2 regions of the Streptomyces sp. NPDC029216 genome follow, and region 2 is predicted to be linked to the other one. Evidence: riboswitches for the same ligand, from Rfam matches in the RefSeq annotation. Region 2 holds a riboswitch; the other holds the start of a gene.

What was found. A riboswitch is a leader RNA that binds a small molecule or an ion and turns the genes downstream of it on or off. The one in region 2 is predicted to bind cyclic di-AMP.
Positions count from the first base shown of each region.
Region 1: another riboswitch for cyclic di-AMP. It lies ahead of AB0F18_RS07105 (M23 family metallopeptidase); the one in region 2 lies ahead of AB0F18_RS27965 (transglycosylase family protein).

Region 1 is NZ_JBEZWL010000011.1:77,088-81,488, forward strand. It holds gene AB0F18_RS07100 (pitrilysin family protein) at 1-1,212, shown strand, start outside; cyclic di-AMP (ydaO/yuaA leader) riboswitch at 1,404-1,563, shown strand; gene AB0F18_RS07105 (M23 family metallopeptidase) at 1,576-2,382, shown strand; gene AB0F18_RS07110 (GntR family transcriptional regulator) at 2,558-3,223, shown strand; gene AB0F18_RS07115 (HPr family phosphocarrier protein) at 3,497-3,778, opposite strand; gene AB0F18_RS07120 (GNAT family N-acetyltransferase) at 3,991-4,401, shown strand, end outside.
Region 2 is NZ_JBEZWL010000099.1:17,547-21,947, forward strand. It holds gene AB0F18_RS27955 (cytochrome P450) at 1-1,078, shown strand, start outside; gene AB0F18_RS27960 (transglycosylase family protein) at 1,206-2,285, shown strand; cyclic di-AMP (ydaO/yuaA leader) riboswitch at 2,561-2,729, shown strand; gene AB0F18_RS27965 (transglycosylase family protein) at 2,733-3,470, shown strand; gene eno (phosphopyruvate hydratase) at 3,720-4,401, shown strand, end outside.

The sequences.
Region 1 (4,401 bases), on a different contig from region 2:
GACGCCGAGCCCGAGGGCCTCGACGGAGTGGCCACGATCATGGCCCGCGCCCTGTCCGAGGGCACCGACAAGCGCTCCGCCGAGGAGTTCGCGGCCGAGCTGGAGCGCTGCGGAGCCACCCTCGACGCCCACGCCGACCACCCCGGCCTGCGCGTCTCCCTGGAGGTCCCGGCCTCCCGCCTGGCCAAGGCGCTCGGACTGCTCGCCGAGGCGCTGCGCGCGCCCGCCTTCGACGACGGCGAGGTCGCCCGGCTCGTGCGCAACCGGCTCGACGAGATCCCGCACGAGCAGGCCAACCCGCAGCGCCGCGCCGCCAAGGAGCTCTCCAAGGAGCTGTTCCCGGCCACGCTGCGCATGTCCCGCCCCCGCCAGGGCACCGAGGAGACGGTCGCGCGGATCGACTCGGCGGCCGTACGCGCCTTCTACGAGGCCCACGTACGCCCCTCCACCGCCACCGCGGTGGTCGTCGGCGACCTGACCGGCATCGACCTGGACGCCCTCCTCGCCGACACCCTGGGCGCCTGGACCGGCAACACGGCCGCGCCGCTGCCGGTGCCGCCGGTGACGGCCGACGACACGGGCCGCGTGATCATCGTGGACCGGCCCGGCGCGGTCCAGACGCAGCTGCTGATCGGCCGGATCGGGCCGGACCGGCACGACATCGTCTGGGCCCCGCAGGTGCTCGGCACGTACTGCCTGGGCGGCACCCTCACCTCCCGCCTGGACAAGGTGCTGCGCGAGGAGAAGGGCTACACGTACGGCGTGCGCGCCTTCGGGCAGGTGCTGCGCTCCACGGCCGACGGCAAGGGCGCCTCGATGCTCGCCATCAGCGGCTCGGTGGACACCCCCAACACCGGTCCGGCGCTGGAGGACCTGTGGAAGGTGCTGCGCACCCTCGCCGCGGAGGGCCTGACGGACGCCGAGCGCGACGTGGCGGTGCAGAACCTGGTGGGGGTGGCCCCGCTGAAGTTCGAGACGGCCGCCTCGGTCGCCGGGACGCTCGCCGACCAGGTGGAGCAGGAGCTGCCGGACGACTACCAGGCGCGGCTGTACGCGCGGCTGGCCGAAACCGGTACGGCGGAGGCCACTTCGGCGGTCGTGAGCGCCTTCCCGGTGGACCGGCTGGTCACGATCCTCGTGGGCGACGCCGCGCAGATCGAGGAGCCGGTCCTGGCCCTCGGCATCGGTGACGTCACCGTCGTCGGCAACTGACCGGCGAACGGCCTGCTTTCGGGGGCCCGGTGGAGCGTCCACCGGGCCCCCTTTGTCCGTTTAGTGGTGTGGTTGCAGGTATGCGGTGTGGCGTACGCAACAAATCCGCTCGTCTGTTTGGCGATTGACTGATGATCCGCCTAGCGTCAGGCGTGCTGTCCGTCAGTTGTGCCAGCCGCACCCGCGGCACCGGACAGCGATCGCCGAGTCCCCGTCAGGCGCGAGCCTGGGGAGCCGGGGACCCACATCAGTCCCTGGGGTGAATCGGACCGCCTCGTCAGAGGGGGGCCGTAGGAGACCTTCCTGCTCCGAACCCGTCAGCTAACCCGGTAGGCGAGAGGGAAGGAAAGGATCACCCCCTTCATGGCGTTTGGCAGTCGTGCCGCCGGTTCTGGTAAGCACCGTGGTTCCAGCCGTCTGAGCCGCAAGACCGCCGGCTACGCCGGCATAGCCGCCCTCGCCACCACGGGCGTGGTCGGCACCCTGGCAGCTCCGGCCTTCGCCGCCGACTCCCACGGCGGCCCCTCCCTGGAGGACACCGGCGCCCTGAACGCCGTCGTCGTCGCCGACGGTCTCCAGGACGACATCGAGGTCCAGGCCGAGACCCAGCAGAGCGCCGCCGAGGCCGTCGCCGCCCAGGCGCAGGCCGAGGCCGAGGCGAAGACGCGCGCCGCCGAGGCGAAGCGCATGGCCGAGGCCAAGGAGAAGGCCGAGCGCGAGGCCGCCGAGAAGGCCGCCCAGGAAGAGGCCCGCAAGCGCCTCAACACCTTCGTGGCCCCGATCACCGGCTCCTACGTCAGCACCCAGTACGGCGCGGGCGGCGGCATGTGGTCCTCCGGCAGCCACACCGGCATCGACTTCCACGCCGACGAGGGCACCGTCGTCCACGCGGTGGGCGCGGGCACGATCGTCGAGGCCGGCTGGGGCGGCGCCTACGGCAACAACGTGGTGATCCGCCACAACGACGGCACCTACACCCAGTACGGGCACCTGAACTCGCTGAGCGTCTCGGTCGGCGAGACCGTCACCGCGGGCCAGCAGATCGGCCTGTCGGGCTCCACAGGCAACTCCAGCGGCCCGCACCTGCACTTCGAGGCCCGCACCGGCGCCACCTACGGCACGGACATCAACCCCCTGGCCTACCTGCGCCAGCACGGTGTCGGCATCTGACCCCGTTTTTCCTCGAAGAAGGCCCCGGCTCCCCGAGCCGGGGCCTTCTTCGTTTCGCCGGTTCCGCGTGTTTCCCCGTTTCGGATTTCCGGGCTTTCTCGGAAATCTTCGCGTGTTGCAATAGAGTCGAGTTGAAGGACGGTCGATCGGAACGAAACCCAGCGGAGGTCCGGCCTTGCGTATTCCGGCGCACGCGGTGTGCACAGCCATTCGCGACGATATCGTCTCCGGCGTCTTCGAGCCCGGTGGCCGGTTGACGGAGGAGGTCCTCGCCCGCCGGTACGGGGTCTCGCGCGTGCCCGTGCGCGAGGCGCTGCGCACCCTGGAGTCGGAGGGGTTCGTCACCACGCGGCGGCACGCCGGGGCGTGCGTGGCGGAGCCGAGCGAGCAGGAGGCCGCCGATCTGCTGGAGCTGCGGATGCTGCTGGAGCCCCTCGCCGCCTCGCGCGCGGCGCGGCGTCGGACCGATGCGCACCTGAAGGTGCTGCGGGGGCTGGTGCGGCTGGGCCAGGAGCGGGCCAGGCGGGCGCAGGGGGAGGACCTGCGGGCGCTGGCGGGCTGGTTCCACGAGACCCTCGTCCAGGCCTCCGGCAGCCCGGGACTGATCGCGCTGCTGACGCAGACCCGGCACAAGATCGCCTGGATGTACGAGGTGGGGACGCCGGCCCGGCCGGCGGACTCCTGGGCGGAGCACGGGGCGCTGGTGGACGCGGTGGCGCGGGGGGACGCGGAACGGGCCCGTGCGCTGGCTGCGCTGCATGCGGAGCGGGTGGTGGGGGTGTACCGGCCTCGGGTGAGGACTTTGCAACGTGCCGTAAACACGGGGGGTGGGCGGAATTAACGCGGGGCGCATATAAAAGGGGCGGGTAATTTCCCTATTCCGTGGCCCGGCCTTTATCCCCGCCCCGCCCTTTCTCCGTTTCCTGGGGCTCCGCCCCAGACTCTTCCCAGCTACCGTTGGGCCCCCCCGCCTCAAAAAACGCCGGCGGGGCTGGATTTCGCGCAGCGAAATTCCAGCCCGCGCGGCAGCGGCAGGGCCCCGGTCAAGCGGCGCGGCGAACGCCGAAGCCGCGGTCCCCGGGGTGGTGGGGCCGCGGCTTCGGGCGAGAAGGGGTCAGACCGTCTCGGGGAGTTCCTCCAGGCCCTCCGCGACCAGCTTCGCGAGGCGGTCCAGGGCAACCTCCGCCCCCTCGGCCTCGGACGAGAGGACGATCTCCTCGCCACCCTGGGCGCCCAGGCCCAGGACCGCCAGCATCGAGGCGGCGTTGACGGGGTCGCCGCCCGCCTTCGCGATGGTCACGGGGACGCCGGAAGCGGTCGTCGCGCGGACGAAGATCGAGGCGGGACGAGCGTGCAGGCCCTCGGCCCAGCCGACGTTGACGCGGCGCTCTGCCATGGTGATGCCCTTCAGGTTCTCGCGGTTGTCTAGACCAGTCTCTCACGTCGCCCGGAATGCTCGGACCGACCTCCGGCCCGAACCCGCCGCCGTTCGGCCCTCCTCAGCTTTGCACTGATTTGCCCCACGGTGCCTCATTCCCGGGGTGTGTGCCGTCCGGCCTGTCGGTGGTATCCCGCCGCCTGGCCGGATCTTCCCCTTAGGGTGGCCCCATGACCACCGCGTCGGACCCCTCGTACCCGGCCCACTGGGAAGCGGACGTCGTGCTGCGCGACGGCGGCACCGCCCGGATCCGTCCCATCACCACCGAGGACGCGGGGCTGCTGGTCAGCTTCTACGAGCAGGTCTCGGACGAGTCGAAGTACTACCGCTTCTTCGCCCCCTACCCCCGCCTCTCCGACCGTGACGTGCACCGCTTCACGCACCACGACTACGTCGACCGCGTCGGCCTCGCCATGACCATCGGCGGCGAGTTCATCGGCACCGTCCGCTTCGACCGCATCGGCCCCGACGGCCGCCCCGCCTCCGCCCCCGCCGACGAGGCCGAGGTGGCCTTCCTCGTCCAGGACGCCCACCAGGGCCGCGGCGTCGCCTCCGCCCTGCTCGAACACATCGGGGCCGTG
Region 2 (4,401 bases):
CAAGAACCCGGCGCACCACGCCGAGCCGGCGCACGCCAAGGGCAAGACCGGGATCCCCGGGGAGCGCAAGGCGGAGCTGATGACCCACCTGCTCAACATCGACCCGCCGGACCACACCCGGCTGCGCCGGCTGGTGTCGAAGGCCTTCACCCCGCGCCGCGTCGCCGAGTTCACCCCGCGCGTGCAGGAACTGACCGACCACCTCATCGACAAGATCGTCGAAAAGGCCGGGGCCGCGGGCAAGGGGGAGGCGGACCTCATCCACGAGTTCGCGTTCCCGCTCCCCATCTACGCCATTTGCGAGATGCTCGGCGTACCGCGCGAGGACCAGGACGACTTCCGCGACTGGGCCGGGATGATGATCCGCCACGGCGGCGGTCCGCGCGGCGGGGTCGCCCGCTCGGTGAAGCGGATGCGCACCTATCTCGGGGAACTGATCCACCGCAAGCGGGACGATCTGGGCAATGACCTCATCTCCGACCTGATCCGGGCGAGCGACCACGGAGACCACCTGACGGAGGCCGAGGCGACCGCCATGGCCTTCATCCTCCTGTTCGCCGGATTCGAGACCACCGTCAACCTCATCGGCAACGGCGTCCACTCCCTCTTCATGAACCCCGGCCAGCGCGCCCGCCTCCAGGCCTCCCTCGCGGCGGGCGAGAGCGCACTGCTGGAGACCGGGATCGAGGAGCTGCTGCGCTACGACGGTCCGGTGGAGCTGGCCACCTGGCGGTTCGCCACCCGGCCGCTGACCCTGGGCGGGCAGGACATCGCCGTCGGCGACCCCGTGCTCGTGGTCCTCGCGGCGGCCGACCGCGACCCCGCGCGCTTCGCCGACCCGGACACCCTCGACCTCTCCCGGAGTGACAATCAGCACCTCGGATACGGCCACGGGATCCACTACTGCCTCGGCGCCCCGCTCGCCCGGCTGGAGGGCCAGACGGCGCTCGCGACTTTGCTGAAGCGTCTGCCGGATCTGGAACTTGCCGTTCCCCCAACGGACCTGCGCTGGCGCGGCGGACTCATCATGCGGGGCCTGCGCACCCTCCCCGTCCGCTTCACAGTCCCGAACGACTGAGGCGCGGGCGAAGCCCGGCGGGGCCGCGGAACTGACCGGAATTCAGTACTCGGCCGAACTTGTGACATCCGTTCGAAGGCGGCTAGGTTCTGCCGTTACCCCGCCGTTATGCGAAAGGTGCAGCCTCATGCTTCCCGGGAACGGCCGCCACAGACGCCCCCGTCAGGTCCCCGCCATCGTCGTCACCGCCGGAGTCACCGGCTCAGCGCTGGCCCTGCCGCTACTCGCCGCCACCAGCGCGAGCGCGGCCGACACCGCGACGTGGGACAAGGTCGCCGACTGCGAGAGCGGCGGCACGTGGAGTGCCAACTTCGGCAGCGGAGCCTACGGCGGACTCCAGTTCACCCTGGAGCAGTGGAAGAGCGCGGGCGGACTGGAGTACGCCGAGCGCCCCGACCTCGCGAGCCGCTCCCAGCAGATCGCGGTCGCCGAGCGGGTGCTGGCGTCGCAGGGCCCCGAGGCGTGGCCGCTGTGCTCGGCCTCCGCCGGGCTGTCCAAGCAGGGGCCGAAGGCCGACGTGGACGCCGGCGACGCCAAGCCGCGGGACGCGGCCCCCGTCCAGACCCGGCCCGACGACTTCGTGCCCGTCCAGGGCTCCGGCCCGGCCTCCACGGACTTCGGGGCCCCGACCCCGGCGCCGGGCGCCGCGAACGGACTGCCGAACTTCCCGCTGGGGCCCTCCAGCGGACTGCCCGTCATGCCGGACCCGGACTACAGCGTGCCGCCCACGCCGACCACCGGCCCCACCGTCCCGCCCACCACCCCGTCGAACCCGGGCAACCAGGGCAACCAGGGCAACCAGAACGGTCAGGGCAACCAGGGCAACTCCAACAACCAGGCCAACCCGGCCAACCCGGCCAACCCGGTGGCACCGGGCACCCCGACCGCCCCCGCCGACCCGACGGCCCCCGCCACCCCCGGTGCCACGCCCTCCACTTCGCCCACTCCCGCCACGGGCGCGACCGAGGGCAACGGGAAGCACCGCGGCCCCGCGGCCGCGGAGGCGCAGACAACCCCTGGCGCGGCGTCAGCCGCCGCCGTGAAGCCCACCTACACGGTGAAGGCGGGCGACAGCCTGTCCGCCATCGCGGACGCCAACGGGGTCAAGGGCGGCTGGGACGCCCTCTACAAGGCCAACGAGCAGGTCATCGGTACGAACGCGGACCTCATCAAGCCCGGCCAGAACCTGGATCTAACCAAGAAATAGGGGTAGTTCGGGCGCCCTATTAGAGGCTGAATGTCCGTTATCGGCAAGTGAGACATGCATCTCTTCCGGACAACTGGCGTGTCTCGTTCCGGAACTTCCGCAAACCCCGCTCCGACCTGCGCAAACGTGCTCTTGAGGAACGCAAGTAGGCCGGTTTCTCCCCAAAATCACACGTTGAACATCGGGGAGGGACCTGTCTACCTTCTGAGTCGCCCGTCACCGCGGGCTCCTTCGACCGCATCGCCGAATCCTGCCGGCGGCCGGGGGGAACAGTCGTCGCGCAAGCGCCGTTGGCAGGAGCGGGGGAACCAAGGTAGGCGCCGGGAAAGGCCGTTGAGAGACGGCCCACGTACCGGCTAGGGGTGAAGACGCGCAACAGCGCGGCCGGGCAACTCATCCGCCCGAACCCGACAGCTCACCTCGAAGGCGTCGGTGAGGAGAATCTCCATGCTGCTTTCCGGCAAGGGCAAGCACCGCCGCGGCTCCAAGGCCGTCCGCATCGTCACGCTCGCCGGTGTCGCCGGTGTCGCGGTCGCCGCCCCGCTGATGGCCGCCGGCTCCGCCAGCGCCGCCACCGTGTCCGAGTGGGACAAGGTCGCCGCGTGCGAGTCCGGTGGCAACTGGTCCATCAACACCGGCAACGGTTACTACGGCGGCCTCCAGTTCTCCGCCTCCACGTGGGCCGCGTACGGCGGCAAGGCGTACGCCTCGCAGGCCAACCAGGCCAGCAAGTCCCAGCAGATAGCCATCGCCGAGAAGGTCCTCAAGGGCCAGGGCAAGGGCGCCTGGCCGTCCTGCGGCGTCGGCCTGTCCAACTCCGCCTACAACGGCGGCGGCTCGACCTCCACCCCGGCCAAGCCGAAGCCGGAGACCAAGCCGGCCCCGGCCAAGCCCGCCCCGGCGAAGCCCTCCACCCCGAAGGCCGACACCGAGACCAAGAGCACCGGCTCCGGCTCGGGCAACTGGACCCCGTCCAAGCCCGCCCCGTCGAAGCCGTCCGCGCCGAAGACCGGTACCCCGGCGACCGGCAACGGCTCGTACACGGTCAAGGAGGGCGACACCCTCGGCACCATCGCCGAGGCCAACGGCGTCAAGGGCGGCTGGGAGAAGCTGTTCGAGCTGAACAAGGACACCGTCCAGGACGCCGACCTGATCTTCCCGGGCCAGAAGCTGAAGCTCAGCTGAATTCCCGCGTAACACCGGCACGGCCCGTGGCATCGACGCCCGGCGCGCACCCCCGCGCGCCGGGCGTTCGGCATGTCCGGGCCGACTTTTCCAGGGCTCTATGTCCTGGAAGACGGGTATTCGGACCCTTTTTCGTCCCAGGACCCGGGCGGTCGGCTGGCCGACCGCCCGGAGCCGGTTAGGCTCTAGTCGGCGAGGCCGTCCCAGGCCCCACGCCACCGCACACCCAGCGTCACATCCCAGAAGGAGATGCTCGTGCCGTCCATCGACGTCGTCGTAGCCCGGGAAATCCTGGACTCCCGAGGCAACCCCACGGTCGAGGTCGAGGTGGGCCTCGACGACGGCAGCACCGGCCGTGCTGCCGTTCCGTCCGGCGCCTCCACCGGTGCCTTCGAGGCCATCGAGCTCCGTGACGGTGACCCCAACCGTTACATGGGCAAGGGCGTCGAGAAGGCCGTCCTCGCGGTCATCGAGCAGATCGGCCCGGAGCTCGTCGGCTACGACGCCACCGAGCAGCGCCTGATCGACCAGGCCATGTTCGACCTCGACGCCACCGACAACAAGGGCTCGCTCGGCGCCAACGCCATCCTCGGCGTCTCCCTCGCCGTCGCGCACGCCGCGTCCGAGGCCTCGGACCTGCCGCTCTTCCGCTACCTCGGCGGCCCGAACGCGCACCTGCTGCCCGTTCCGATGATGAACATCCTCAACGGCGGGTCGCACGCCGACTCCAACGTGGACATCCAGGAGTTCATGATCGCCCCGATCGGCGCGGAGTCCTTCTCCGAGGCGCTGCGCTGGGGTGCCGAGGTCTACCACACCCTCAAGAAGGTCCTGCACACCAAGGGCCTCTCCACCGGCCTCGGCGACGAGGGCGGCTTCGCCCCGAACCTGGAGTCCAACCGCGCCGCGCTCGACCTCATCATCGAGGCCA